DNA from 4 places in the Providencia sp. UF-224 genome. Region 3 is predicted to be linked to each of the others. Evidence: predicted binding sites of a transcription regulator. Region 3 holds the regulator's gene; each other region holds the start of a gene.
The links. The regulator CRP, encoded in region 3, controls carbon source genes, mostly activating them, when cyclic AMP is high. The targets are predictions, from matches to a motif close to ATGTGANNNNNNTCACAT.

Region 1: a site for CRP is predicted at 5,528-5,545, ahead of epd (erythrose-4-phosphate dehydrogenase). Genes of this name have one in related genera too.
Region 2: a site for CRP is predicted at 4,387-4,404, ahead of adhE (bifunctional acetaldehyde-CoA/alcohol dehydrogenase). Genes of this name have one in related genera too.
Region 4: a site for CRP is predicted at 4,439-4,456, ahead of pth (aminoacyl-tRNA hydrolase). Genes of this name have one in related genera too.

What each region holds. Positions count from the first base shown of each region.
Region 1 covers NZ_JBSICC010000002.1:221,834-229,502, forward strand. The annotation lists gene AC4IFO_RS03280 (TcfC E-set like domain-containing protein) at 1-452, shown strand, start outside; gene AC4IFO_RS03285 (fimbrial protein) at 511-2,076, shown strand; gene AC4IFO_RS03290 (fimbria/pilus periplasmic chaperone) at 2,063-2,743, shown strand; gene tkt (transketolase) at 3,250-5,241, shown strand; gene epd (erythrose-4-phosphate dehydrogenase) at 5,558-6,586, shown strand; gene pgk (phosphoglycerate kinase) at 6,685-7,669, shown strand, end outside.
Region 2 covers NZ_JBSICC010000029.1:10,230-17,898, reverse strand. The annotation lists gene hns (histone-like nucleoid-structuring protein H-NS) at 1-109, opposite strand, end outside; gene AC4IFO_RS19215 (thymidine kinase) at 639-1,268, shown strand; gene adhE (bifunctional acetaldehyde-CoA/alcohol dehydrogenase) at 1,448-4,156, opposite strand; gene AC4IFO_RS19205 (YchE family NAAT transporter) at 4,655-5,299, shown strand; gene AC4IFO_RS19200 (ABC transporter substrate-binding protein) at 5,800-7,407, shown strand; gene oppA (oligopeptide ABC transporter substrate-binding protein OppA) at 7,498-7,669, shown strand, end outside.
Region 3 covers NZ_JBSICC010000014.1:21,564-29,232, forward strand. The annotation lists gene AC4IFO_RS14140 (LysE family translocator) at 1-98, opposite strand, end outside; gene AC4IFO_RS14145 (hydrolase) at 200-1,183, shown strand; gene AC4IFO_RS14150 (YheU family protein) at 1,180-1,389, shown strand; gene AC4IFO_RS14155 (phosphoribulokinase) at 1,448-2,314, shown strand; gene AC4IFO_RS14160 (OsmC family protein) at 2,405-2,806, opposite strand; gene crp (cAMP-activated global transcriptional regulator CRP) at 3,161-3,793, shown strand; gene AC4IFO_RS14170 (hypothetical protein) at 3,981-4,955, shown strand; gene AC4IFO_RS14175 (hypothetical protein) at 5,140-6,501, shown strand; gene AC4IFO_RS14180 (aspartate aminotransferase family protein) at 6,562-7,669, opposite strand, start outside.
Region 4 covers NZ_JBSICC010000031.1:11,409-19,077, reverse strand. The annotation lists gene hemA (glutamyl-tRNA reductase) at 1-723, opposite strand, end outside; gene lolB (lipoprotein insertase outer membrane protein LolB) at 1,222-1,878, shown strand; gene ispE (4-(cytidine 5'-diphospho)-2-C-methyl-D-erythritol kinase) at 1,875-2,750, shown strand; gene prs (ribose-phosphate diphosphokinase) at 2,819-3,766, shown strand; gene ychH (stress-induced protein YchH) at 4,071-4,337, opposite strand; gene pth (aminoacyl-tRNA hydrolase) at 4,637-5,227, shown strand; gene ychF (redox-regulated ATPase YchF) at 5,331-6,422, shown strand; partial or broken gene AC4IFO_RS19640 (Arm DNA-binding domain-containing protein) at 6,638-6,784, shown strand; gene AC4IFO_RS19635 (PAAR domain-containing protein) at 6,979-7,248, opposite strand; gene AC4IFO_RS19630 (hypothetical protein) at 7,263-7,562, opposite strand; gene AC4IFO_RS19625 (hypothetical protein) at 7,546-7,669, opposite strand, start outside.

The DNA.
Region 1 (7,669 bases), on a different contig from region 3:
ATGGGCAAAGTTACCCAATTAGTGGAAAAAATACGTTTATTCCTTTATCGCCTTATTCAGATTATGACATCCAATTAATGAATGATGCGAAGTCTAAAGACAGTTTTGACATTGTGTCTGGGCGAAATAAGTCAGTCACTTTATACCCTGGGAATATTGCAATATATAAGCCAGAGGTTAGGCAGTTAGTAACGGTATTTGGCCGTTTAAAATCGCCTAATGGTGAATTTATTAAATATGCGTCTATTCGTAACCATATTGGTCGAACCAAAACTGACCACAATGGTGAGTTTTCAATGGATGTGGATGTGCGTTATCCGGTTATTTCATTGTTACAAGAAGATGAGCAAACCATTTGCGAGGCCGATTTAAATTTAGAGGGAGCTCGCGGCGCATTGTGGTTGGGTGATGTGACTTGTGACCCGCAGCGCACAGTCGCATTGAGGCAATGAGAATTTTATGATGATGAAACCGATTTCTTTTTTTTCTCTTAGTAGCATTATTTTCAGTATGTTATTCAGTTCAACGGCGGGTGCCGTTGCACTGAGTAACTCCATTGTTTTTGTTGAGAATGGCGTGGATGATGAATATTTTGTCACGCCGAGGTCGTTAGACCCTCGCTTTACTGGCGCGAATAAATTTTCCCGTTATTCAGCAAAAAGCCAAGAAAGTTTAGGCTATATGGGCTACACCAATACTTCGATTCGGGCAAACCAAAATGTGGATATTTGGTTTGAAAACTCGCCTATTGATGGCCCATTTATCGGCAACCGCTGTATGCGTAATTATTGCAACCGTGATACAGGGTATTGGCCTGCACAATATGTCGGCCGAAATGGCGCATATAAAATCGTTCAGGACAATACATTGGGTGAAGGGGCATACGCACGAGGCATTTTTAGCGAATCAACCTATCAATACTTTAGGCAGATGGCTGTTGGTGCGGTTGAAACCTATAGCTACCGTGCATGCATGACCGACTTGGATTATGACCCAGCGAAAGGGGAAAGTTGCCAAAGTGTCGGCGGGCGAATTATTGCATCTCACGAATTTACTATCACCAAATCCGCCCATATTAAGCTTAGCTCAACAGGGGCAATGCAAGAGGTTTACATTGACAGTAATGGGAACCCAAGCTTAGGGCCAGGGGAGCAATTTTGCCGAATTGGCGTTGTTGATAAAGTGAATGGTTTGATTTGCCAAGTCGTGAAACATGAAACATCAGGGGATGTTTTTGCCAACGTGTTACTGAGCTTAAAAGTAAACTCAACCCTGATCCCATTTACGGTTGCGGGGGCATCAATAAAAATTGGGCCTGATGATGGCTCGAATATTTGGCGTAATTATAATTCAACCTATGCTGCGAATACGTATTTTAAAAGTTCGAACCAATATGTTTCTATCTTTTTTTCCAATACGTTTTTTAAGCAGCTCGTGACGAATAATGTGGATTTTACCAATAGCCAAGACTTTTTTACCTTTTCGTTTACTAACCCTGCGGCTGCCCCACAATCAGGGTACTATGAATTTACACCATCAAACCAGTTAGTGATCAAGCCTCGGGATTACAGCATCAGCATTGTGCCAGCGGATTATATTCCAAACCCGTCAAAGACAGGTAAAATTGGCCCTGAAGAACCGCCGATTGAGTTTAATTATATTGTGACGACCAGTGGCCCTCGGCAGGCTGACTCTATTACGGCTAGGGTCGAAGGCCCAACCGTTAATGTCAGCGGGCAAAACTTCTGTTTGTTCAGTTCTGACGATGATAAATTTCGCGTGCCATTCTCAGCTTACCTGTCATTTAAAAATGCATCAGGCGCCGAAGAGTCTTATCGTTCAAGTTGTGATGGTACGGAAATATCGATGAATAATGCCTTATGGGCAGAAACGCCGTGGGATATTCCTAACCAAGACTTAGGGTCATTTTATCGGACTTATTTAGATTTACGCTTTCCAATGAATGAGTCTAATTCGTTGTTTACTTTGGATGGCATTGATTGGTTGGGTACGGTGTCTGCTAGTGGAACTGTCGTTGTGAAGGCGATTTGGACGGGGCCCGATGTGCATCTATAAGCGATTTTACGAGTTCATATTATTTGGGGTGATACTGTTATTCTTTGGGAAGGCGCATGCGTTATATCTAAGCTCGGATATTTCAGCACTTGAACCAAATAAAAGCTTTTTCTCAAAGTCCTATATCAATGATACAAAAAAGGTCAATTTATATACCTTTAGTGCTTATCAAATAGATAAGCCAGAGAGCAAAGAACAAGGAAAGCCAATAGAAGAGGGGGAAATTATTTTTACTCCCTTAAAAAAAATCTTATTACCCAGGGAGCAAGAATATTTTAAGATTTTTTATCGCGGTAAAGAAGACGATAAAGAGCGTTATTATAAAATTGTGATTAGTGAAACGGCGCTGGATGTTGAAACTGATCCGGCTTCGAATCAACAATCGTTATTTTACCCCACGGTGAGTTTAGAAACCTATTTTGTGGTTAGACCGAAAAAAGTTGATTTCCAATATGCCATGGATGGAAATGCGGGCGTATTAAAAAATACGGGAAATACCTATTTTAGGGTGTTAGTCCACGAAAGTTGCGAGGTGGACGACGATGAGCAGCCATTAGTTCTTCACCTTTTACCTCAACAAGAATTTCGCAATACGGCTTTAAAGAAAAAAAGCCGTAAGTACATTGTTATTTTTGATAAATACCATTCTATAGGCAACTGCGATTAGCCTGTTTAAAATTTCATATTATATGATTAGCCAGTAATGCTTATTGTTACTGGTTTTTTTTTAATTCATTAGCCTTCCATGATGGGAAGGGTTTGCGTATTTCTACTTAAATCAAAACAAAAATATTCGGGCATATTGAGGCACTTTTTTGCTTAAAAGTTTGCCAATTATCACTAATGTGGCAGCTAAATGTGCTAGATGCATAAATCACCTTGATCCCAGACAGTGAACTCAGGTTTAATAAGGTTAGTCACTTGCGCAAAAATGTAAGCCTTAAGGGATATTTTGCGCAATGGAATGGATTCAGCTTTGCGGCAGTTCAATTTATTCACGATCTGCTGCCATGAACATAGCAAATATTGCGGTATGGATAGAATTGGGTTACTTTCAATCGCGCTACATCGGTAAATTGACGTTTTTCGTTGCGGCGAAATCAAAGTAGCACTATCCGTATTGCGTTGTAAAAATTGGTTTAAGTACGTTTTTATCCTACCTGGAGTATACTGATGACGACTCGTAAAACCCTTGCTAATGCTATCCGCTTTCTAAGTATGGATGCGGTTCAAAAAGCAAAATCAGGGCATCCTGGCGCGCCAATGGGCATGGCTGATATTGCTGAAGTACTGTGGCGTGACCATATGAATCATAACCCAGCAAACCCACACTGGGCAGATCGTGACCGTTTTGTACTGTCAAACGGCCATGGTTCAATGCTGATTTATAGCTTGCTGCACCTCACTGGTTATGACTTATCTATCGAAGAGTTAAAAAACTTCCGCCAATTACACTCTAAAACACCGGGCCACCCAGAATATGGCTATACTCCAGGTGTTGAAACAACAACCGGTCCATTAGGCCAAGGTATTGCAAACGCAGTCGGTTTTGCGATTGCAGAACGCACATTAGCGGCGCAATTCAACCGTCCTGGCCATGATGTTGTTGACCACCACACTTATGTCTTCATGGGTGATGGTTGTATGATGGAAGGTATCTCGCACGAAGCATGTTCTTTAGCGGGTACACTGAAATTAAATAAACTGATCGCATTCTATGATGACAACGGCATCTCTATCGATGGTGAAGTTGAAGGTTGGTTTACTGATGATACCGCTGCACGCTTTGAGTCTTATGGCTGGCATGTTATTCGTGACATCGATGGTCACGATGCATCGCAAATCAATGCTGCGGTAAATGAAGCTAAAAAAGCAGACAAACCAACGCTGATTATGTGCAAAACCATCATTGGTTTTGGCTCACCAAACAAAGCGGGTTCTGAATCTGTTCACGGTGCACCATTAGGTGATGCTGAAATTGCAGCAACACGTGAAGCACTGGGCTGGAAATTTGGTCCGTTCGAAATTCCACAAGATATTTATGAAGCTTGGAATGCACGTAAAGCGGGCGAAGCGAAACAAAAAGCGTGGGATGAGAAATTTGCTGCTTATACCGCGGAATTCCCTGAGCTAGCGGCTGAGTTTACCCGTCGTATGAACGGTGAATTACCAGCAAACTTTGATGCAGAAGCGAAAAAATTCGTTGAAACCCTGCAACAAAACCCTGCCAACATCGCTAGCCGTAAAGCATCACAAAACGCACTGGAAGCTTTCGGTAAAGTATTACCTGAGTTTATGGGCGGTTCAGCTGACTTAGCACCAAGTAACTTAACCATGTGGTCAGGCTCTAAAGCGCTGAACGTAGACCCAGCGGGTAACTACATCCATTACGGTGTACGTGAATTTGGTATGTCAGCCATCATGAATGGTATCGCATTACACGGCGGTTTCATTCCTTACGGTGCAACCTTCCTGATGTTCGTTGAATACGCGCGTAATGCTGTGCGTATGGCTGCGCTGATGAAAATTCGCAGCATCTTCGTTTATACTCATGACTCTATCGGTCTGGGTGAAGATGGCCCAACTCACCAACCGGTTGAGCAACTGGCAAGCCTGCGTGTGACACCAAACGTCAGCACATGGCGTCCGTGTGACCAAGTTGAGTCTGCGGTTGCATGGAAATATGCGGTTGAGCGTAAAGATGGTCCAAGCGCACTGATTTTCTCTCGTCAGAATTTAGAGCAACAACCTCGTACCGCTGAGCAATTAGCGAATATCGAGAAAGGGGCTTACGTTCTGAAAGATTGCGCAGGTACACCTGAGCTTATCTTCATCGCAACAGGTTCTGAAGTTGAATTAGCGGTTAAAGCTGCTGACCAACTGGCAGCCGAAGGCCGCAAAGTTCGCGTTGTTTCTATGCCATCTACGGATGCATTTGATAAACAAGACGCTGCTTACCGCGAAGCTGTTTTACCTGCAAATGTTAGCGCTCGTGTGGCTATCGAAGCAGGTATTGCTGATTACTGGTTCAAATACACTGGCTTAAACGGTGCTATCATCGGTATGCATACCTTTGGTGAATCTGCACCAGCGGAAGAACTGTACAAAGAGTTCGGCATCACGGTAGAAAAAGCCGTTGAAGCAGCGAAATCGCTTCTGAAATAAGTGATTTAATGATGGGGTATTCATGTGTTGAATGCCCCGCATAATCTTATTTTGCTGAACAACGCCTAGCAGATCGTTAGGCGTTGTTTTTTTGTGCATCCATCGATGATTTTCTATTGCGTTCTATCACTTTATCCCTTAATCTAATTCTAGATTAGCTGAACCGTTTCAGTGAAATGAAATTCAATGAAAAAATTTTTAAAAAGTGTCGACTACAGCACACTTTTGATGTTTAACAGCTAAAATGAGCAGTAGAGTGAGTGTGAGTCAGTTATCCTTAGCAACCGTGTGATTTTGCTCATATACAAGGTGTGGAATGGCAATCAGGGTGGCAATAAATGGCTTTGGTCGAATAGGTCGAAGCGTTTTAAGAGCGTTATATGAATCGAGCCGTCGGGCAGAGATAGTCGTCGTTGCAATTAACGAACTTGCTGAACCGGAAGGCATCGCGCATTTGCTGAAGTATGATTCCAGTCATGGGCGCTTTGCGTGGGATGTGAGACTGAATGGCTCACTCTTACAAGTCGGCGACGATAACATTCGTTTATTTCACCAAACCGATATCACGGGGTTACCGTGGAAAGAACTCGGTATTGATATTGTCCTTGATTGCAGTGGTGCTTATGGCTCGCGAGATGATGGCTTAATGCACATCGCGGCAGGCGCTAAAAAAGTGCTATTCTCCCACCCAGGCACTGATGACCTTGATGCCACAGTTGTCTATGGCGTTAATCACGAAAACTTAACGGCCAAAGACAAGATTGTATCAAACGCCTCTTGCACCACTAACTGTATTATCCCAATTATTAAATTACTTGATGAAGCATTTACGATTGAGTCAGGGACTGTAACGACTATCCACGCGTCAATGAATGACCAACCCGTTATCGATGCTTATCATAAAGATTTACGAAGAACGCGTGCTGCCAGCCAATCTATTATTCCGGTTGATACCAAATTAGCGGCGGGTATTACGCGAATTTTTCCGAAATTCAAAGATCATTTTGAAGCTATCTCTGTCCGTGTGCCGACAACCAATGTGACAGCGATTGATTTGAGTGTTACCGTACATGACGATGTCTGTGTTGAAAAAGTGAACCAACTACTGCGAAGCGCCGCACAGGGGCATTTTCGTGGTATAGTGGACTACACAGAATTGCCGTTAGTCTCGATGGATTTTAATCATGATCCACACAGTGCTATTATAGATGGTACGCAAACGCGAGTTAGCGGAAAACATTTAATAAAAACCCTGGTTTGGTGTGATAACGAATGGGGGTTTGCTAACCGGATGCTAGATACAACGCTAGCGATGGCAGCTGTCGGTTTCGACGAACAGGTTTAAACTAATTAGCTACTGACAGACAGCAGGGCATGATAACCTTTTCGCCTCTGCCCAGTAGTTGATGGAAACTTTATAGAGAATCAACAAGAGGATTCACCATGTCTGTAATTAAGATGACCGATTTAGACTTAGCGGGTAAACGTGTTTTTATTCGTTCTGACTTAAACGTTCCTGTAAAAGATGGCAAAGTTACTTCTGATGCACGTATCCGTGCTTCATTACCAACAATCGAAGCTGCTCTGAAGCAAGGCGCTAAAGTTATGGTCACTTCTCACCTCGGTCGTCCGACTGAAGGCGAGTACAACGAAGAGTTTTCACTGCAACCTGTTGTTGACTACCTGACAGATAAAATCGATTACCCAGTTCGTTTAGTCAAAGACTACTTAAATGGCGTTGATATTGCTGCTGGCGAGTTAGTCGTTCTGGAAAACGTTCGCTTTAATAAAGGCGAGAAAAAAGACGACGAAACACTGTCAAAACAATACGCTGCATTATGTGACGTGTATGTGATGGATGCGTTTGGTACGGCTCACCGTGCTCAAGCATCGACCCATGGCGTGGCAAAATTCTCACCAGTTGCGTGCGCAGGTCCATTGTTAAGCAATGAGTTAGAAGCATTAGGCAAAGCACTGGGTAACCCAGCGCGCCCAATGGTTGCGATTGTGGGTGGTTCTAAAGTCTCCACAAAACTGACTGTGTTAGATTCACTGTCTAAGATCGCTGACCAACTGATTGTTGGTGGTGGTATCGCAAATACCTTTATCGCAGCAGAAGGCAACAATGTTGGTCGTTCATTATATGAAGCTGACTTAATCCCTGAAGCGAAAAAATTACTGGCTAACTGCCAAATTCCAGTACCGACAGATGTCCGTGTTGCCACTGAGTTCTCTGAAACCGCTGAAGCGACTCTGAAATCAAGTACTGAAATTAAAGACGACGAGCAAATTCTGGACTTAGGTGATGAATCAGCGGAACGTCTGGCTGAAATCCTGAAAAACGCCAAAACCATTCTGTGGAATGGCCCAGTTGGTGTATTCGAATTCCCTAACTTCCGTAAAGGAACAGAGATCGTTGCAAAAGCTA
Region 2 (7,669 bases), on a different contig from region 3:
CAACGACCGTTAATTTTTCCAGCATTTCTTCTAAAGATTCTAAAGTAACTTCGCGAGCTTGAGCACGAAGAGTACGGATGTTATTTAACGCTTTTAATGATTCGCTCATTTTCCTGGTCTCAAATTATTTGTTGGCATGTGTACAGTAATAATAGAGTGCTATTTTAAATTCTGCAATAGCTAAATTACTTCCCTAGTTTAAAAGTAATCTTTAACGAATGCAATTTTTTTACTAAAGAAATATAAACTTTTGGTAGATATATATACCACTATTATCAATAACTGAACTAATGAAAAAAATAGCAATATGGAAAAGCTTAACAAACTTAATATTCTTCAAAACGAGTAAAAGGTCTTTTTTTACATTAACTCAGAATAATTGGGGTAGAGATTAACTTAAATTTTCATTTTTTGATGAGAAAATTTACTGTAATGTGCTTTAGTCAGGCTGTTTATTGTTAATATAAAATTAGCTTTTATTGCATATAAGGTAATCATTATAAGTATAAAACACAGATATGTTTACGTAAAAAAAGTTAAACTTTCAATAAGTAAAGTAAGTGTGAGTGGTTATAGTTAATCCAAGAACATGTTTTATGGTAAAATATTTTGGATATTATTTTTGAGGAAACTGCCAGATGGCTCAGCTTTATTTTTATTATTCAGCGATGAATGCAGGGAAATCAACGTCTTTGTTACAGTCATCGTATAACTATAACGAAAGAGGAATGCGGACGTTGATATTCACGGCAGAGATTGATAATCGTTTTGCCCAGGGGAAGGTATCTTCGCGCATTGGTTTATCAGCTGAAGCTTTATTATTCTCACCATTAACCAATATGGCAGAGGTTATTAAGCAAGAAAATAGCGCACAAAAAGTACATTGTGTTCTTATTGATGAGTGTCAATTTTTAACTAAACAACAAGTAGAGCAATTATGCGATATTGTTGATAACAGTGATATCCCTGTTTTATGTTATGGCTTAAGAACAGACTTTGCAGGGCAGTTATTTGAAGGGAGTCAATATTTACTTGCGTGGGCTGATAAGCTTGTTGAGCTTAAAACCGTTTGTTACTGTGGCCGTAAAGCGAATAAAGTATTACGTGTAGGTAGTGATGGTATTCCTGTTTACGAAGGTGCACAGGTTGATATAGGCGGTAATGAGAAGTATATCTCTGTATGTCGTAAGCATTATGCCGATGCGATAGAACAAGCAAAATTAATGGACTTAGGCACTATTCCTAAAAAGGGTATCGATTTTAATTAAGTTTAAAAATAGTCAGTAAGATAAACGATATAGTCCGAAGAGTTTGATGTGTTTGAATGAGTGGCTAAGTGCTTTAGTTCATCTAATATATGATTGTATTTTAATACCATTATATTATCGACAGAGACAATAAAGGCACCGCATTTGCGGTGCCTTTATTATTTAATTACCACTAAGAATTATTTTTTAGATGGTTTTTTTTCAGCAACTTTTTTAGGGGCTGCTTTTTTCTCAACAGCTTTCTTTTCTGTTTTCAGTTCAACAGATGGTGCACCTGCGTGCTCCACAAAATCACGACCATAATAGGAATCCAATAATAACTGTTTAATTTCAGAGATTAATGGATAACGTGGGTTTGCCCCGGTACATTGGTCATCGAAAGCATCTTCAGACAGCTTATCTACACGCGCTAAGAAATCAGCTTCCGCAACACCTGTTTCACGGATGGATTTAGGAATACCTAAGTCAGCTTTAATTTCATCTAACCACGCTAATAACTTCTCAATTTTAACACCCGTACGGTCATCTGGATTTGTTAGACCGAGATGATCTGCAATCTCAGCATATTGACGACGCGCATGAGGACGGTCGTATTGGCTGAATGCAGTTTGTTTGGTTGGGTTATCGTTCGCATTGAAACGGATAACGTTACAGATTAATAGCGCATTTGCCAGACCATGAGGAATATGGAACTCAGAGCCAAGTTTGTGTGCCATTGAGTGACATACACCCAAGAAAGCGTTAGCAAAGGCAATACCCGCTAAGGTTGCACCATTGTGTACACGTTCCCGTGCTACTGGGTTTTTGGCACCTTCATGATAACTCGCTGGCAGATAATCTTTTAATAAGCTTAGTGCTTTTAATGCTTGACCATCGGTAAACTCATTGGCCAATACGGAAACATAAGCTTCTAATGCGTGGGTGACCGCATCTAAACCACCAAAAGCAGTTAATGATTTTGGCATGTTCATGACAAGGTTAGCATCGACAATTGCCATATTTGGCGTTAATGCATAGTCGGCTAATGGGTATTTTTGCCCTGTTTTATCATCGGTCACAACTGCAAATGGTGTGACTTCAGAACCTGTACCTGATGTGGTTGTGATAGCCACTAATTTTGCTTTCACGCCCATTTTAGGGAAACGGTGAATACGTTTACGGATATCCATAAAGCGTAATGCCAGTTCTTCAAAATGCGTTTCAGGGTGCTCGTACATAACCCACATGATTTTCGCCGCATCCATTGGGGAACCGCCACCTAATGCGATAATGACATCAGGTTGGAAAGCTTGCATTTGTGCCGCACCTTTGCGAACAACTGTTAACGTTGGGTCGGCTTCAACTTCAAAGAAAACATCAGTTTCAATATGGTGTTTTTTGAGAACATTAACCACTTCATCCACATAGCCATTATTAAATAAGTAGCCATCGGTGACGATAAATGCACGTTTTGCACCATCAGTCGCAATCTCTTCAAGGGCAATCGGTAAACAGCCACGGCGGAAGTAGATTGAATTTGGAAGTTTATGCCACAACATATTTTCAGCTCTCTTCGCTACAGTTTTGGTATTAATCAAATGTTTAGGACCAACGTTTTCGGAGATGGAGTTACCACCCCAAGAACCGCAGCCGAGCGTGAGAGAAGGGGCTAATTTAAAGTTATACAAGTCACCAATCCCACCTTGTGAAGCAGGGGTGTTGATCAGGATACGTGCTGTTTTCATTTTTTGACCGAAATAATTTACACGTACATGTTCATTATCTTGGTCTGTATATAAGCAAGAGGTGTGGCCAATACCGCCCATTTCAACCAATTGCTCCGCTTTTGCTACCGCATCTTCAAAGTTTTTGCCGCGATACATCGCTAACAGTGGCGATAGTTTTTCATGGGCAAAAGGTTCAGACTCATCAATCAGTTTTACTTCACCAATTAAAATCTTGGTATTTATTGGTACCGTAATGCCTGCCATTTCCGCAATTTTATGCGCAGGTTGCCCCACGATAGCGGCATTTAAGTTACCATTTTTTAAAATAATATCTTGAACGGCTTTGAGTTCTTTACCTTGCAGTAAATAACCGCCATGGTTTGCAAAACGTTCACGTACTTGGTTATAAATTTCATCGACAACAACAACAGACTGCTCAGATGCACAGATAACGCCGTTATCGAAGGTTTTGGACATTAAAATAGAAGCCACTGCGCGTTTAATATCGGCGGTTTCATCGATAACAACTGGGGTATTACCCGCACCCACACCAATGGCTGGTTTACCTGAGCTGTAAGCTGCTTTTACCATACCTGGGCCACCTGTCGCTAAGATCAGGTTAATATCAGGGTGGTGCATTAATGCATTGGATAATTCAACGGATGGGGAATCAATCCAGCCAATAATATCTTTTGGTGCGCCTGCTGCAATAGCGGCATTAAGAACAATTTCCGCTGCACGGTTAGTTGCCACTTTCGCACGTGGGTGCGGAGAGAAAATAATGGCATTACGTGTTTTTAAGCTAATCAGCGATTTAAAAATAGCTGTTGATGTTGGGTTTGTTGTTGGTACGATACCGCAGATAATCCCAATAGGTTCTGCAATCGTAATTGTACCAAATGTTGGGTCTTCAGATAGAACACCGCAGGTCTTTTCGTCTTTATATGCATTATAGATATATTCGGAAGCAAAGTGGTTTTTGATCACTTTATCTTCAATAATACCCATACCAGACTCTTCTACAGCGAGTTTTGCAAGAGGGATACGTGCATCAGCAGCAGCAAGGGCAGCAGCGCGGAAGATTTCATCTACTTTTTCTTGCGAAAAACTAGCGAATTCGCGTTGAGCTTTTTTGACACGAGCAACGAGTTCATTGAGTTCGGTAACGTTAGTTACGGACATATAGATTACTCCTGATAAATGTTAAACTTTTTAAGCCAATGAGCAATGTATCTATAAACAGGGTTAAAAAAGACTGCCTAAAAAAGAAAGTATAGATAATATTAATAATAACGTAGCTCATCATCGCCTATTGGCTTAAAAACCTTGTTAAAACGTGAATTATTGATGAATAGCTTATCAATAACTCGGTCTATCAGTTAAGGATAGATTAACAAAACAGAAATTAAATAAAGTGATCTAAATCACGAAAATAGCAAGCTGACACCTTTCAGCATGGTTGTTTTTGTACTGTTTGAAATAGTGTTGTTGGTGTATTAATTAACTTTCACATAAGTAAGCTAAATGCATCGAGATTGATAATAAAGCTAACAAAAAATGGGGTAAAAAGAGACATCTACAGAAAATAGTGCTTTGCTCAAGGAAATTTGTTACATCAGTGATAAAATTAAAAAAGATATCAATACATCTCTAACCAGAGTTATTTAAGGAATTGAATGAGTGAGTGCTGCATTACTTGACCTATCGGGCTACATTAAGTTTTTCATCGGTCTATTTGCGCTGGTAAACCCTGTGGGTATTTTACCTGTGTTTATCAGTATGACTAATTACCAGAGTAATGCTGGGAGAAATAAAACCAACACCATTGCGAATACTTCAGTTGCTATTATTTTATGTACTTCATTATTGATTGGTGACTCAATCCTACAGTTATTTGGGATCTCAATTGATTCGTTCCGTATTGCTGGGGGGATATTGATTGTTACCATTGCAATGTCAATGATAAGCGGAAAAATTGGTGAAGATAAACAGAATAAACAGGAAAAAACAGAAACAGCTGTTCGTGACAGCATAGGTGTTGTGCCTTTAGCATTGCCGCTAATGGCAGGGCCGGGGGCAATAAGTTCTTGTATTGTCTGGTCTTCAAGATGGCACGGTTGGCAGAATTTTTTAGGTTTAGCCCTCACCAGTATTTTCTTTGCTTTTTGTTGCTGGTTATTGTTTCGCTCCGCCTCATTATTAGTCCGCTATTTAGGGCAAACAGGGATCAACGTTGTCACGAGGATCATGGGATTATTACTGATGTCCCTTGGCATCGAATTTATCGTCACTGGTGTCAAAGCACTTTTCCCCGGTTTACTCTAAGCCATTTCTTTCCAATGCCGCTGTTATGCATTTTTGCAAGTAGCGGCATTGAGATAATTACCACCTTCCCAATACAGCCTCAAAGTATCCAACAGCAGGATATGTCGTAAATTCACTTTTTTTGTCATAAACAATCAGCAATAGAAACAGTCTTATCTGTAATTTAATGTCGCATTTTTTGCTAAATCAGGGATAAAAAGTAAGGAATTGTGAGCTGCGTAAATTTATTCACTATTCTAATTGGTGTTTGTTAATGATATGTTTGGAAGAGTGAAGGGGGAATGTACTGCGCCACACAACGAAGAGTAAAGCATTTTATTGAATTTAAAGGGTTTTATGTTATCTGTGCAAGATTATTTTAAGATTGATATAAAATTTTTAACTAACAAATGTTAATTAGTTGTTTTGATTATTTGTATCTAAAGGATAAATTTGGCTATGTGTGGCTAGCTAAAGGGTTTAATTAATCACAGTGAAGGTTGCTAATCATGAGGGACAAAATGATAAGAACGGCAATAGGTTTGGGAGCTCTGTCATTATTTTTTGCATCATCCTATGTAAGCGCGAATTCAGCTAAGCCAGTACAGTCAATTGTCATTAACAACGGCTCAGAAGTCGCCTCCCTTGACCCCCACAAAGTGGAAGGGGTTCCTGAAAGTAATATCATTTTAAATCTGTTAGAAGGTTTGGTTTATACGGATGTCGATGGAAAAGTGACACCGGGTGTGGCAAAAAGCTGGGAAAACGATAATTACATAACTTGGGTTTTCACACTCAGAGATGATGCAAAATGGAGTGATGGAACGCCTGTCACCGCAGATGATTTTGTGTATAGTTGGCAACGGCTTGCGGATCCCACAACAGGTTCACCTTATTCAAGTTACCTACAAAATGCTTATATTTTAAATGCAGATGAGATCCTTGCAGGTAAAAAGCCTGTCAATGAACTTGGCGTAAAAGCCTTAGACTCCCATCATTTACAAGTCACACTCAGCCACCCAGTGCCTTATTTTGTCGATATGTTATCCCATACCGCCATGAAACCTGTTCACAAACAAACAGTTGAAAAATATGGTGATAAATGGACTCAACCACAAAATTTTGTGGGAAATGGGGCTTATTTACTGGATAAATGGGTGGTTAACGAGCGCATTGTTGTCAAACGTAACCCATTATATTGGAATAACGCGCAGAGCAAGATAGACCAAGCAACGTTCCTCTCGATTTCATCAGAAGTCAGTGATATCAACCGCTATCGCAGTGGTGAAACCGATATCAGCAATTCCGCTATTCCGCCTGCGCTTTATCAAAAAATGAAACAAGAAAGGCCTAATGAGCTATATGTAAGGCCTTATTTATGTACTTTTTATTATGAAATCAATAATAAACGCCCACCCTTTAATGACCCTCGAGTGAGGGAAGCGATTAAGTTAGGGTTAGATAGAGAAACCATTACAAATAAAATCATCAATCAAGGCCAAACAGTGGCTTATGGTTTTACGCCAACGTTTATTAATAATGGAAATTTTGTTCCGCCACAGTGGGCTAGTTTACCTGCTGAGCAGCGTTATCAACGGGCGAAGGCTCTGCTGGCTGAGGCAGGTTACACCAAAGAGAATCCCCTGAAATTTTCGTTGTTATACAACACATCAGATCAAAATAAACAGCAAGCCATTGTTGCGGCGTCTATGTGGCAAAAAAATATTGGCGCTAAAGTTACATTACAAAATCAGGAATGGAAAACGTCCTTACAAAGTCGCCATGAGGGGCAATACGACGTTGCAAGGGCAACTTGGTGTGCCGATTACAATGAACCAACGGCATTTTTAAATATGATGCTAACGGGTAATAGCAATAACACAGGTTTCTATTCAAACACTGCGTTTGATGCATTACTTGCACAAGCATTAACTGCGCCAAATGAACAAGCGCGTCATCAGATTTATCAACAAGCTGAAGCCTTGCTAGACAAGGACTCTGCGTTAGTTCCTGTCTATTATCGCGTCAGCGCTCGTATGGTAAAACCCACCGTTGGTGGATTTAAAGGTAAAGACCCCCTTGATTATACGGATATTAAGCGGTTATATATAAGTGAACCTAATAAATAATATCCAAATAATTATAAAAAGTGTTTATCTCAAAGATAAACCTGCATCAACACACAATCATAATAAATATGTATGGGAGTAACCGATAAGATGAGTAAATTAATCAATAAATCGATTATTGCACTTAGCGTGACAGCTGGGTTAGCGATGGGGTCAATAGCAACCAGTTTTGCTGCGACGGTTCCAGCAGGTGTTGAACTTGCTGAAAAACAAGTAATGGTGAGAAATAACGGCTCAGAACCACAATCTTTAGATCCACACA
Region 3 (7,669 bases):
TTTGCTGCACTTGAAGTCAGCAACATATTGTTAGGGCCGGGTGTGACTGCTGCAATGAATAGAAATGTAAAAAGTGAAAAAATCAGCCCCAGTGTCATTTATACTTTAATCCTCAAACTCAAATTTGTTTACTTGCATCACAAAAAAATAACAGTATGTTATGTGACTCACAAGAGTCCCCATAAAATAAAATAAGGCTATGTCAGAAAACTTTCGTCCGATAAGTTGGGCTAAGAATCCACACCTCCAAACGTTGTTGCCAAGAATTTTTCGCAGGACACCGAAAATTAAACCTCTTTGGCAGAGACTTGAATTGCCTGATGGCGATTTTATCGATCTTGCTTGGAGCGAAAAACCTGAGCTCGCTGCACACAAGCCGCGTTTAGTCATTTTTCATGGCTTAGAAGGCAATTTTAAAAGCCCCTATGCTCACGGTATGCTAGAAAGTGCACAAAACCAAGGCTGGTTAGGTGTGATTATGCATTTTCGTGGTTGCAGCGGCGAGCCCAATCGCCAACAGCGTATCTATCACTCAGGTGAAACCAATGATGCTCGTTATTTCTTACGCTGGCTAAAACAAACTTTTGGTGATGCACCAACAGCCGCTGTCGGTTATTCCCTTGGTGGCAATATGTTAGCGTGTTATCTCGCTGAAAGCGGTCAAAATGCCGATGTAGATGCAGGCGTTGTGGTCTCCGCCCCATTAATGTTGGAAGCCTGTTCATTGCGTATGGAAAAAGGGATTTCCCAATTTTATCAACGCTATCTACTCAATGGCTTAAAGCGTAATGCGACTCGTAAACTGGTTCGCTACCCCGGTTCCTTGCCATTAAATTTGTTACAGCTAAAACAACTGAAACGTATTCGTGAATTTGATGATGTTATCACCGCTCGTATTCATGGCTTTGATGATGCAACAGATTATTATCAGAAATGTAGCGCCCTCCCTAAGCTTGCCTATATTACGAAACCAACGTTAATCATTCATGCCAAAGATGATCCTTTTATGGCACCTGAAGTCGTTCCTGATTTATCCCATTTACCTAAAAACGTGGAATATCAAATGACTGAACACGGTGGCCACGTGGGCTTTGTGAGTGGGACATTAAGAAAGCCTCAAATGTGGCTAGAAACCCGGATTCCACAATGGCTAACTCCTTATTTAAATAAGGAAAAAGAATGATTATTCCTTGGCGAGAGCTTGCGCCTGAAACACTGGATAATCTGATTGAAAGCTATGTGTTACGCGAGGGCACCGACTACGGCGCCCAAGAAAAAAGCCTGCAAGATAAAGTGAACGATGTGAAACGGCAGTTAGTTTCTGGCGAAATTGTGCTAGTCTGGTCAGAATTGCATGAATCCGTTAATTTCATGCCTAAAGCCCGCTAACCCGCTTCGTTCGCTGTTTCTGAAATAGTGGCCATAAGCGCAACACAGGGAGTCCGCTATGTCCAAAAAACACCCGATTATTGCCATCACTGGTTCAAGCGGTGCTGGCACGACCTCAACTAGCCAAGCATTCCGTAAAATATTCCATCAATTAAATATCCAATCTGCTACGCTAGAAGGTGACAGCTTTCATCGCTATACGCGTCCTGAAATGGATATGGCAATCCGTAAAGCCAGAGAACAAGGCCGCCATATTAGTTATTTTGGCCCAGAAGCCAATGACTTTGCGCTACTTGAGCAAACACTGGTGGATTACGCCAAAACGGGCTGTGGAAAATCACGAAAATACCTACACACCTACGACGAAGCCGTGCCTTATGGTTTACAACCGGGTACATTCACCCCTTGGGAATCGTTGCCAGAAAAAACGGATGTGCTGTTTTATGAAGGCTTACACGGTGGGATAGTGACACCTGAGCACAATGTTGCGCAACATGTTGATTTACTTGTCGGTGTTGTGCCTATCGTGAACTTAGAGTGGATACAAAAGCTTATCCGTGACACCACTGAGCGCGGGCACTCCCGAGAAGCGGTAATGGATTCAGTGGTACGTTCGATGGGGGATTACATTAACTACATCACGCCACAATTTTCCCGTACCCATATTAACTTCCAACGCGTACCTACTGTCGATACCTCAAACCCGTTTTCAGCGAAAGCTATTCCTTCACAGGATGAAAGTTTTATTGTTATTCGTTTTCGCGGGCTTGAGCAGATCGATTTTCCCTACCTGCTATCAATGATATCAGGCTCTTTTATCTCTGCGATGAATACTATTGTCGTGCCTGGCGGGAAATTAGGTCTCGCGATGGAATTAATTATGACGCCAATAGTCGAAAAACTCATTAGCCAGAAACATAGCTAAATTATTTTTTAATTATTAAACAAGATGCTTACCAATAATTAAGATAAGCATCTTTAAATTCAAATATATTAATAATAATTAAATTTATTTTTAATTTTTTATTTCAAAGCTATGGGTCACTTCGACAGTTTTTTCCAACATCAACGCGACCGAACAATATTTTTCAGCCGAAAGTTGAACGGCACGTTCAACGGCTTTATCCGTTAATTCATTCCCTGTTACAATAAAATGCAGATGGATTTTAACGAAATAACGTGGCGCCTCTTCACGGCGCTGAGAGGTTAATTTCACTTCACAGTCGGTAATATCATTACGGCCTTTTTGTAAGATGGATACCACGTCAATTGCGCTACAGCCACCCGCAGCCATTAATACCATCTCCATTGGGCTTGGTGCTTTATCGCCTGCGTTACCGTCCATCATCACTTGGTGGCCTGACGCTGACTCACCTAAAAAAGAGAGTCCTTCTACCCATTTAACTCTTGCTTCCATTTTATTCCCCTTGAAATGAAATCGATTTAAAGGCTACATTGTTCCATAGATATAATGAATGTTATATCAGCTTTATTCTGCTGAAGCGATACAGGGAAGACTTTCTGTATTGGATATGCTACAAACAATACTTAGTTGATAGGATTAAGATCAAAACTCAACGTTGTATTTGATTATATTATAGTGTTGATATCAGTTTGTTTACCCTAACCATGAAAAGCGATTGATGCAATGTTGCTCTTCCTGTTATTTAGGGTATATAAGACAAATTAATATGCTAAGCTAGTGACTTTAAAGCCAGCCTTTCTGGTACGCTTTCCGGATGGCTGCAATAACATACAGAGGATAACGCTAATGGTTCTCGGCAAGCCACAAACAGACCCTACTCTTGAATGGTTTTTGTCACACTGCCATATTCATAAGTATCCATCCAAGAGCACACTGATCCATCAGGGTGAGAAAGCAGAAACCCTTTACTACATCGTTAAAGGTTCAGTGGCTGTTTTAATCAAAGATGAAGAAGGCAAAGAAATGATCCTCTCCTACCTGAATCAGGGGGATTTCATTGGTGAGCTTGGATTATTTGAAGAAGGGCAAGAACGTACTGCGTGGGTTAGAGCAAAAATCGCCTGCGAAGTTGCTGAAATTTCTTACAAAAAATTCCGTCAATTGATTCAGGTTAACCCTGATATCTTAATGCGCCTCTCTGCGCAAATGGCAAGCCGCCTGCAAACCACGTCAGAAAAAGTGGGCAACCTCGCCTTCTTAGACGTAACTGGCCGTATTGCACAAACATTACTGAATCTAGCCAAACAACCTGATGCCATGACGCATCCAGACGGGATGCAAATCAAAATCACCCGTCAGGAAATTGGCCAAATCGTTGGTTGTTCCCGTGAAACTGTCGGCCGTATTTTGAAAATGCTGGAAGATCAAAACTTAATCTCTGCGCATGGTAAAACCATTGTTGTTTACGGTACACGATAATTAACCTTTCGCCTCACTCCCTTGGTGGGGCGCACACTTTCAAATAGCGTTGTATCATCGATATAACGCTATTTTCCCAAAATACGATTATTTTATATATCATTTTTTAATGAGTGTCGTTTCTTTATATTTTCTCTATTTAGCTCTCTATAAAATAATAATTATAATATTAAGTAGGGTTATATTTATGAAAATTACACTTAGCAATTTGTCAGGTCATTCCGATATTTTTAAAAACATTAGTAATTCCGATGATTTTATAAAGAAAATCTTTACTGTTACTGCTTCATCGAGAAAAGAACCATTATCCACTCAGCGGCAATCTAAACCATCACATGCTTGTAGCCTAGAAAGCATTGACTCAGCTTATGAAAGTGATTCAGAAAGTATAAAGGATACTAAATTATTACACTCTGACGAATTTAAGTATAAAGTTAATCAACTGAAAGGTCGATTATATAAGTTTTATGCATCTACTTTTTATAATGAGCAAGATGCCAATTCGCTAATAAAAGAAAATCAGACAATTTTTGAAAATTTCAATCGCGCTGATGAAGAAATGCATGGATATGCCAATTTTTTATATCGGTACGTTAAAATTCCAGGGGTTAATATCAACACTCCAGAAATAAAGGATGAAATCATAAAAAACTATCATCCACCTAAGCAACTAGAAAATAAAAACGGTACTAAAATCCCCTTAATAATTCAAAGAAACACAAAAGAAATTATTAATGTTAATTCCCCATTAGAGCAAGTTAAACAAAAAACAACGCCTTTTTCTCAAAAAAAAATTACATATGTACACTATAGAGTTGCTGACAATATTCAAGAGCATTCTAAATCAACCCCTCTACCTAAAAGCACTTTTGATTTTAAGGGGAATATATTACAAACAAAAACATCCGCATTAAGAACACAATATATCAAGCAACATTACAAACTATCTAACAAATCTACGCCATTAGACCATAAAGAACGAAAACCTCACTTAAATAGGAATGTCACTTCAATTAAAAACTCTGACTTAATAAAAATAAGCAATAGCATTAAAAAAGAAAAAAGACTAACCATGGAAATGAATGCACTTATGAATAACATCGTTGAAATACAAAATCAAATTCACATTAATGATAATTTATTGAACGAATTAAAAAAATAAATCATTCAATAAAGTGTTTTCTTTTTTCATTTAAAACCATCATTAAGGCAATGATTAATTACATCTTATCAACATAACAATGTCATAAGATAAAACCAACATATTGAATAGGTTAATAATTTCAATATTAAGCATGAATATTTAATTAATAAATTACTTTTTAGTATTAATATAGGATATGACTATGAAAACTAATCCCCAGAACAATACCACAACTAGCTCACTATACAAAGAAATTTCATCAACTGGAGCTACAAGAGAAACACCCACTATTATACAAAAAATTAAAAATATAAAAGTAAATAACCCATTCTCATCTTTTCGTTTTAACAAAAAAGAGGTGGAATCAAAGTTTCACATAAACCTAACAGAAAATGAATCACAGGAAAAAGAATTAAATTTATTCCATACATTAAACTCAAACAAAAAAACAATATCCACCCTCGAAAATAAGCTAATAGAAAAATCTTTTAAGATCCCACAATTCATCAAAGATTTAACAAATAAAATAGAAAAATCCATTAATAACTTGTTAGATAAGAATAGTTTTTTTAGTGAAAATCCCGCTACAGATGAAATCATCGAAAAGCAAAATGAAACAATAGGCTACCTTAAACATTACCAAGATTTATTAGACAGAAATGAAAAATTAACAAATAAACAAGAAGAGCTAAAAAACGAAATTGATGATCTGAAATCATCCATAAGATATGAGTCAAAAATAAGAGGAATTTCACACTTAAAAAAAGAAAGTAAATACCTTTCTTCATTAGAAGAAGAAGTATCAAAAGAGATTAACATGGAAGAAAAGAATGAAAAATTGGAAAGTTTAATTAACATGCAAACGACAGTAAAAAATTTACTAACTGGTGAACTAAAAGACATAAAAAATAAAATTCACAATATTACATTGGATAAAAGTGCTCTAGAAAAAAACATTTTAGCTATAAAAAAACCAATAATGAGCGAATTTTTAGTTACTTACGATGAAGACAATACGCCTATATACCATGATGAATCTCACAACTTTGATTTTGATGATGTATTTGAAAAAAAATCGGAAGTAGAAAACACAAAAAACAATGAAAATATTGATAATTTAATATTTGAAAATAATTCATTATATAATCTAATAGATGAGTTAGTTAAAAACAAAATTAATTCAACAAGCATGTTCCATGAATTAAAGCTTAAAAATGATATAAAAGATCATGAAATTAAAGCACTAAGGGAAATACTTGCTAATAAAGAGAAAATGATGACCTCTATTAGTCTCACTTCATTATCTTCTGGTTACAGTTCCGATAATGAGGCTAATAACCTTACACCAGACACTAAGGTTAATGAGAAAAAAACAACTCAAAAAAAAGAGAAACTAAAAAATAAATACCCTTTAGCCAAGAATAAAAAAGTAAATAAATATTCACATGAACATAAAGATCAATGCCTAGCTGCTGGAATACCCAGTAATAGCTCAGAAGAGCAATTACAAGCACGGTTAGAGGACCAAGCTAAGATGAAAAAAATGCCATTACCAGCTCAATAGTCGTTATAAAAAACAATTTTTTAATAAGTTGCAGAAATCATTCTGCAACTTATCTTTCAATTATTTCAGCAACTTCCCGATCGCCGCCTCTAATTTCGCCATACCGCTGTTGATTTCTTCTTCAGAAATAATCAGTGAAGGCGTAAAACGCAGTACATTAGTGCCTGCATTTAACATCATTAAGCCTTCTACAGCACTGGCTTGCAAAACATCTTTCGAACGGTTTAATAGTTTGCCATCTAACTCCGCGCCGATTAATAACCCCATTCCTCTGATCTCGGAGAAAATGCCATATTTATCGTTCAGCTTATTTAAATGAGCAACGAATAGCTCGCGACGTTTTTCGACACCTTTTAACACTTCTTCAGTATTAATAATATCAAATGCCGCATTACCTACCGCGCAAGCTAATGGGTTACCGCCATACGTTGTACCATGAGAACCAACTTCCATGGTTTTCGCGATTTCTTCTGTGGTGATCATTGCACTAATTGGAAAACCACCGCCCAATGCTTTTGCCGTAGTTAAAATATCGGGTGTCACACCATAGTGCATATATGAAAATAGCTTGCCTGTACGCCCCATTCCACTTTGCACTTCATCGAAAATTAATAAGGCGTTATTTTCATCACACAGTTTACGAACACCTTGCAGAAATTCTGACGTAGCCGCAGTGACACCCCCTTCGCCTTGTACGGGCTCTAAAACAACCGCACAGGTATTCTCATCTATCACTGCTTTAACCGCATCAAGGTCGTTAAAAGGCACATGGATAATGTCCGCAGGCTTTGGCCCGAAGCCATCTGCATATTTAGCTTGTCCACCGACCGAAACGGTAAATAATGTGCGCCCGTGAAACCCCTGCTTGAAGGCAATAATTTTGGTTTTATAAGGGCTGTATTTTGTGATGGCATAACGACGTGCTAGTTTAAAAGCCGCCTCATTGGCTTCGGAACCTGAGTTCACAAAAAACGCGCGATCGGCAAATGTTGCTTGGGTGATTTTTTGCGCGAGTTTAAGCGCTTGTTCATTGGTAAAGATATTACTGACGTGCCAAAGCTTCTCACTCTGTTCACGAACGGCCGCGACCAAACTTGGGTGGCAATGACCCAAGGCTAAAACCGCAATTCCGCCTGCAAAATCAATGTATTCTTTGCCTTGCTGATCC
Region 4 (7,669 bases), on a different contig from region 3:
AGCTAAGCGGCTATCGATATCCGATAATGAAATCACCTGGGCGTTAACTTCATTGGCTAACAGTTCAGCACGCTCACGGGTTCGGTTGGCTATCATCATCTTTTGCACGCCGTGCTCACGCAAATGGCGAGCTACGAGCTCGATAGTTTCCCCTGCTCCGACTAACAAAATATTCAAATGTTTGAGTGATTCAAAGATTTGACGAGCCAGAGTACAAGCTGCAAACGCGACAGACACCGCATTCGCACCAATATCTGTTTCAGTTCGCACGCGTTTGGCGACAGAAAATGATTTTTGGAATAAACGCTCTAATTCACTGGATAACGAATGGCTATCTTGTGAAAGTGCAAACGCTTTTTTCACTTGGCCTAAAATTTGCGGCTCCCCTAATACCAAGGAGTCAAGGCCACTTGCCACTCGCATTAAGTGGCTAACGGCGTGGTCATCTTGGTGCCAATACAGGCTAGGCTGCAAATCCTTTGGGGTAATTCCGTGGAAATCACACAACCATTTAACCAGCTGCTCTTGCGCTTTGTCTTGCGACTCAAGGCTCAAATACAGTTCTGTTCTATTACACGTAGACAGCACAACGCCGCCATTCACTTGAGGCTGTTTAAGAAGATCCTCAAGTGCATGGTCGATTTTTTCAGGACCAAAAGTCACCCGCTCACGCAGGGCAACTGGTGCCGTTTTATGATTGATGCCTAAGGCTAATAAGGTCATTGCGCTTTACGACTTACTCACATTGCTTACATTGCTAATTATTTTGTCAGTAACGTTATGCTCATTATTAATAAAGAGAACATTACTGCTATTTATATACGACTATTGTAGATGATCCTCGCGACGCTTTCTACGCCTTGCAAGGTTCTATCATTCAGAAAGATGACCAATCCCAAAAAATAAACGAAAAAAAAGGTATTAACGATTATTTTTCATGATTGAAACCTATCGTTCCTTTAATTTTATTGTTAGCAAATTATTAATCACAACGCTAACGACTACAATAACATGCATAAAGAATGCAATTATTTCGCACAGAAAGCAAATGGTGATGCCCTATTGCTTTAATCAACTTTACGGGAAATAACCCTATTCTGATTGATTCAATCAGCAGATTAGCGCACAATTTTACCCATCAATACGCTACCTTATGTATAACCTAGCGTAATTCGCTTTAATTTATGATGTTATCTGTGCCCTAAAACGTTGAGATTGACTATGCAATTAACCCAAGTTTTGTCGTTCACTCACCCTGTAAAAGGCTTTTGGCGGCTTTTGCCTCTTTCCTGCCTTTTATTAACAGCTTGTGTCACTACATCACAAAATACCACCAAAGGCACAGGTTCAGCGTCTGACGCGCAATGGAAAGCCCACCAGCAAGAATTGAATCAACTGCGTGATTATCAAACACGTGGCTCCTTCGTTTATAATGGCGGTGAAACCAAGACTTACGCAAAATTCTTCTGGCAGCAATATACACCCGAAAAGTATCGTTTATTGCTGACAAACCCGCTGGGAAGCCGTGAATTAGAACTCACCGTTGAGCCTGATTTGGCGCGTTTAACCACCAAAGATGGGCAAACTCATATGAGTGATGTCCCTAGCGAGTTAATCTATCAACTGACTGGCATGGAAATCCCGCTAGATGACTTAACTGCGTGGTTAGTGGGTTCTCCGGGTAGGGCGACGGATTTCACCTTAGATGAAAACCACTTACTGAAAAACGTGACGTTTGAACAAAATGGGGAAAAATGGGTGTTAGATTATATTTCCTACGACACCAAAACCTCGCCAATGCTGCCAAATTACCTTGAACTACGCCAAGGCGACCGATTAATTAAATTGAAAATGGACAGCTGGACACTGAAAAAATGACCTTAACTTGGCCTTCCCCCGCTAAATTAAATTTATTCTTGTATATCACGGGCCAACGCCCAGATGGCTATCATGAGCTACAAACGCTGTTTCAATTTTTAGATTATGGCGATGAAATCACGATTACCACACGCCATGATGATCAACTGAATTTAGTAACTGAAATGGCTGGGGTTCCTCCCGAAAAGAACTTAATTTTGCGGGCTGCCACATTACTACAACGCTATTGCCGTGAAACGCTCAATTGGGCTCAGCCCCTTGGTGCGGATATCGCGATTGATAAAATCCTCCCGATGGGCGGTGGTATTGGCGGTGGTTCATCGAATGCGGCAACCACATTGATTGCCCTCAATGAACACTGGGGTACACAAGTGTCCGATGAGGTTTTGGCTGAGCTTGGCAAAACGCTCGGTGCAGATGTGCCTGTGTTTGTTCGAGGCCATGCTGCATTCGCTGAAGGAATCGGTGAAATATTAACCAAAGCTTCCCCTAAAGAGAAATGGTATCTGGTTGCTCACCCCGGAATTGAAATATCAACTCCGACTATCTTCACAGATCCGCAATTAAATCGAAATTCTCCAAAACGCTCCCTAGCCGCATTATTACTGGCTCCGTACGCAAATGATTGCGAACCGATCGCAAGAAAACGTTTTCGTGAGGTTGAACAGCTTGTTTCTTGGCTGTTAGAATATGCTCCGTCTCGCCTAACAGGAACAGGCGCGTGTGTTTTTTCTGAATTTGAAACACAAGCGGATGCCCTTAAGGTGTTAAATAAAGCCCCATCGTGGGTGCAAGGGTTCGTCGCTCAAGGCGCTAACGTATCCCCACTGCACAATTTCCGCGCTGGGATAACCCGTGTATTGCACCAATAAGTAATGAAACAACGCTCATTGCTATTGGTCAACAATATCTCTCTGGACGCAAGCCTGAGGTTTTTCTCGTGCCCGATATGAAGCTTTTTGCTGGTAACGCTACACCGGAACTAGCACAACGTGTTGCTAACCGCCTTTACACTAATCTTGGAGACGCGGCTGTTGGTCGTTTTAGCGACGGCGAAGTCAGTGTTCAAATTAATGAAAATGTTCGCGGTGGTGATATTTTTATCATCCAGTCAACTTGTGCACCAACTAATGACAACTTAATGGAACTGGTTGTTATGGTCGATGCCCTGCGCCGTGCATCTGCTGGTCGTATTACCGCTGTTATCCCTTACTTCGGTTATGCAAGACAGGATCGTCGCGTACGTTCTGCCCGTGTACCAATCACCGCTAAAGTTGTTGCCGATTTTCTGTCCAGTGTTGGCGTTGACCGTGTTCTCACTGTTGACCTTCACGCAGAGCAGATCCAGGGCTTCTTTGATGTTCCTGTTGATAATGTATTCGGTAGCCCAATTCTTCTGGAAGATATGCTCCAGAAAAACTTGGAAAACCCAATCGTTGTATCTCCAGACATCGGCGGCGTGGTACGTGCTAGAGCTATCGCAAAACTCCTGAATGACACCGACATGGCAATCATTGATAAACGTCGCCCTCGCGCAAACGTTTCTCAAGTTATGCACATTATCGGTGATGTTTCAGGTCGTGACTGCATCTTAGTTGACGATATGATTGATACCGGTGGTACTCTGTGTAAAGCGGCTGAAGCGCTGAAAGAACGTGGTGCAAAACGTGTGTTCGCATACGCAACTCACCCGATTTTCTCAGGCAATGCTGTAGACAACATCAAAAATTCAGTGATTGATGAAGTCATTGTTTGTGACACTATTCCACTGTCACCTGAAATCAAGGCGCTGCCTAACGTTCGCACCTTAACATTATCAGGCATGCTGGCTGAAGCTATTCGTCGCATTAGCAACGAAGAGTCAATCTCAGCAATGTTCGAGCACTAATTACCGTCGGGTTATTCATGCTCTTACAGTGATGGAATGAAATCACAGCCAAAAATTAAGCCCCTGCAGTCATCTGTAGGGGCTTTATGTTTTTAGCGCGTATAGACAATAGATACCTATTTCTATGGCTTTTTTTATTCACTCAACCTCTACGCCATAAAAATAACCAACTTCTTTGTTGTGAATGCTTAAAAAAACAGACACAAAACCTATACAGCTAGGCGACCTTGACGTTAAAAACATCGACTATCACCCAGCTAACTATCACCTAAAATTATCGCTGCCTTATTAATAAGCTAAATAATTATGGATAACGGTGATTATCTTTACGACCGTAATTCTTTAATACCCAGTAACGGTCTGCAACTTTCTCACGTCCCCCAACTCTCGCCCCTGCTAGCCACACCATCGCACCCACGAAAATTCCGAAGAGTGAGCCGTTAGTAACCAGTTCAGACAAGCCAAAATTGATCACATGGGCGAATAGGTTAACCCCAATGCTCCCAATCATCATGACCATCCCTAATCCCATGAGAACATTACCAATTAAATGAGCACTTTTCCGTTTCATATCTACCTCCAGTATCAGTGGACTGATAAGCAAGCATCTGTAAATTAATTCGGTGATTCTTTATATTTATGTAAGGATTATAGTGCATTAAGTAAAATTTTTTGCGATAGGCATCACAAGGTACAAAGTTGTCCATAATATCTACCCATAAAGTGCTTTTTATCAAAAATACAGAAAAAACGAATAGTTCATAACGTAACTATAATGAACGTGATGTTTTTATCGGATTTTTGTACATCCTCCCCATCACAAGGTAAACTAGGCGATTAATTCCATAAACTGACAGTGAAATAGTCGCCGTGAGCAAAATTAAATTAATTGTTGGCCTTGCAAATCCGGGGGCTGAATACGCACAAACCCGCCATAATGCAGGGGCATGGTATGTTGATTTGTTAGCTGAACGCCACAATCAACCCTTAAAAGAAGAACCGAAATTTTTCGGCTATACCGCACGCATTAATCTTGGTGGTAATGATATTCGCTTATTAGTACCGACCACCTTTATGAACCTCAGTGGGAAAGCCGTCGCAGCCATCGCAAATTTTTATCGTATTAACCTCGATGAAATTTTAGTCGCCCACGATGAGCTTGATATCCCACCGGGTGTGGCAAAAATGAAGCTTGGTGGTAGTAATGGCGGCCATAACGGGTTAAAAGACATTCAGAGCAAATTTGCCAATAACCCAAATTTTTACCGTTTGCGCATTGGTATTGGTCATCCGGGCGATAAAAACAAGGTTGTCGGTTTCGTTTTAGGTAAGCCACCGATGTCTGAGCAAAAACTGATTGATGATGCGATTGATGAAGCGGTAAGGTGCACAGACATTCTGTTATCTGATGGAATGGACAAAGCGATTAACCGTTTACATAGCTTTAAAGCGACTGCATAAGAGTTCATTTCATCAAAATCGACTTTTTGTGTATAATCAGCGCCAATTTCTAAACATTGGGTGCAGCACTCGCCTGCCCCTCGCTATTTAAGGTGAGAAACATATGGGTTTTAAATGCGGTATCGTTGGTCTGCCAAACGTGGGTAAATCCACATTATTTAATGCATTGACCAAAGCCGGCATCGAAGCAGCCAACTTCCCTTTCTGTACAATTGAACCAAACACGGGTGTTGTGCCAATGCCAGACCCACGTCTTGATCAATTAGCTGAAATCGTGAAGCCACAGCGTATTTTACCAACCACCATGGAATTCGTGGATATTGCAGGCTTGGTTAAAGGCGCATCAAAAGGTGAAGGTCTCGGTAACCAGTTTTTAACTAACATCCGTGAAACTGAAGCTATCGGCCACGTTGTACGTTGTTTTGAAGATGACAACATTATCCACGTTGCTGGCCAAGTTAACCCCGCTGAAGATATTGATGTTATCAATACTGAATTAGCCTTAGCTGACCTTGATACCTGTGAACGTGCTATCCACCGCGTACAAAAACGCGCTAAAGGTGGCGATAAAGATGCGAAAGCGGAATTAGAAGCGTTAGAAAAATGCCTGCCACATTTAGAGCAAGCAGGCATGCTGCGTACTTTGGATTTAACCACTGAAGATAAAGCCGCAATCCGCTATTTAAGCTTTTTAACGTTAAAACCAACCATGTATATCGCGAACGTCAATGAAGATGGCTTTGAAAATAACCCATTCTTAGACAAAGTGTATGAAATTGCGCAAGCCGAAGGCTCTGTGGTTGTCCCTGTATGCGCGGCTATCGAGTCCGACATCGCTGAGTTAGATGATGAAGAACGCGACGAATTTATGGCAGATTTAGGCATCGAAGAGCCAGGCTTAAACCGCGTTATTCGTGCTGGTTATGAGTTACTAAACCTGCAAACTTACTTCACCGCAGGTGTTAAAGAAGTTCGTGCATGGACAATCCCTGTCGGTGCAACCGCGCCACAAGCGGCTGGTAAAATCCATACTGACTTCGAAAAAGGTTTTATCCGTGCTCAAACCATCGCATTTGCGGATTTCATTCAGTACCGCGGTGAACAAGGTGCAAAAGAGGCAGGTAAAATGCGCGCAGAAGGAAAAGACTACATCGTTAAAGACGGTGATGTCCTGAACTTCTTGTTTAATGTGTAAGCCTACACTTAAGTCCTATACTGTTTCATAAAGCATCATTTCATAATAAAACAGCATAAAATTCATAATATTAACTGGGTTTTATGCTGTTTTATGTCTCATTAAGCTTCATAAAAGCTCGCGATTAAATGAGTACGTAACTGAGTACAACTTATTTATCTTCCCTTTTTAAGTGAGTATAATAATATCAACTTACATAACTAGTTGAACTTATTATGCTTACTGATACAAAATGCAGAACTGCAAAACCTAAAGAAAAACTTTATCGTATCAATGACTTCAACGGTTTGTACCTTGAAGTGAAACCTAATGGCAAAAAAGCATGGCGATTTCGTTTTCAAATAAATGGAAAATCAAGCATAGTACATAAGTTAAATATTAGTTTTAACTTAGCATAAGAGTGCTTAAGCAAGCTTCCGCAGTAGTACCAATTTAGAAATGTCACGTTTCAGTATTATAAAAAAGTAAACCTCTGCCGAGATAAAAACATTAAAAATACTGGTGACTATGTCAGATAAAAAATTAAATCTCTGAAGGTTATATTCGTTTCTATCAATTAACCAACCTTTACCGTTGAATTACCAATTAACACTCCACCACAGCTAACACTATCCCCCGTTCGAGCTGCGAGCTTACCATCAATAAATACACTACTTGAGCCACCAACGATGGCTCTTGAATGTCCACCGTGAGGCGCTAATGCGTCTCCTTGCCGAGTAACCGCCTTACCATCGACTTTTACCGTTGGTGAACCTGTAATCACTTGGGTTGGGCCATGTTTTCCATGGCCTGTATCGGAATCACCAATAAGAATAATTGTTGGCATATAATAGTACCCGACTATATGACTGGAATGAATTTTCCATTTACTAAGGAAAATATAGGTGCGTAGAATCCAGTTACCTTATCATTTTCATTATCGATATAACTGTATGATAACGGGGAATAATCAAAATCTTCTTTATAAACTAACCTCACCATTTTTCCATTATTCATAATTAAAGGTTCAAAATTATCCCAATTAAGCGGGATCATTGCGAAATCCTTTTGATTAAATGCTTCTGCTAATTCATGCGATTCAAATTGTTCATGGATTGTACCTCCAGTTGTTTCCGCCCAAACTTTAAGTGAGGGAGTCAATATTTGTTCTATTTTTGATAAATTTTTTTTGATTAAAAGCCGCCCATAATTCTGAATACGCTATTTGCAATAGTTTCCGTTGCTCCACGGTATCTTGATACCTGTCA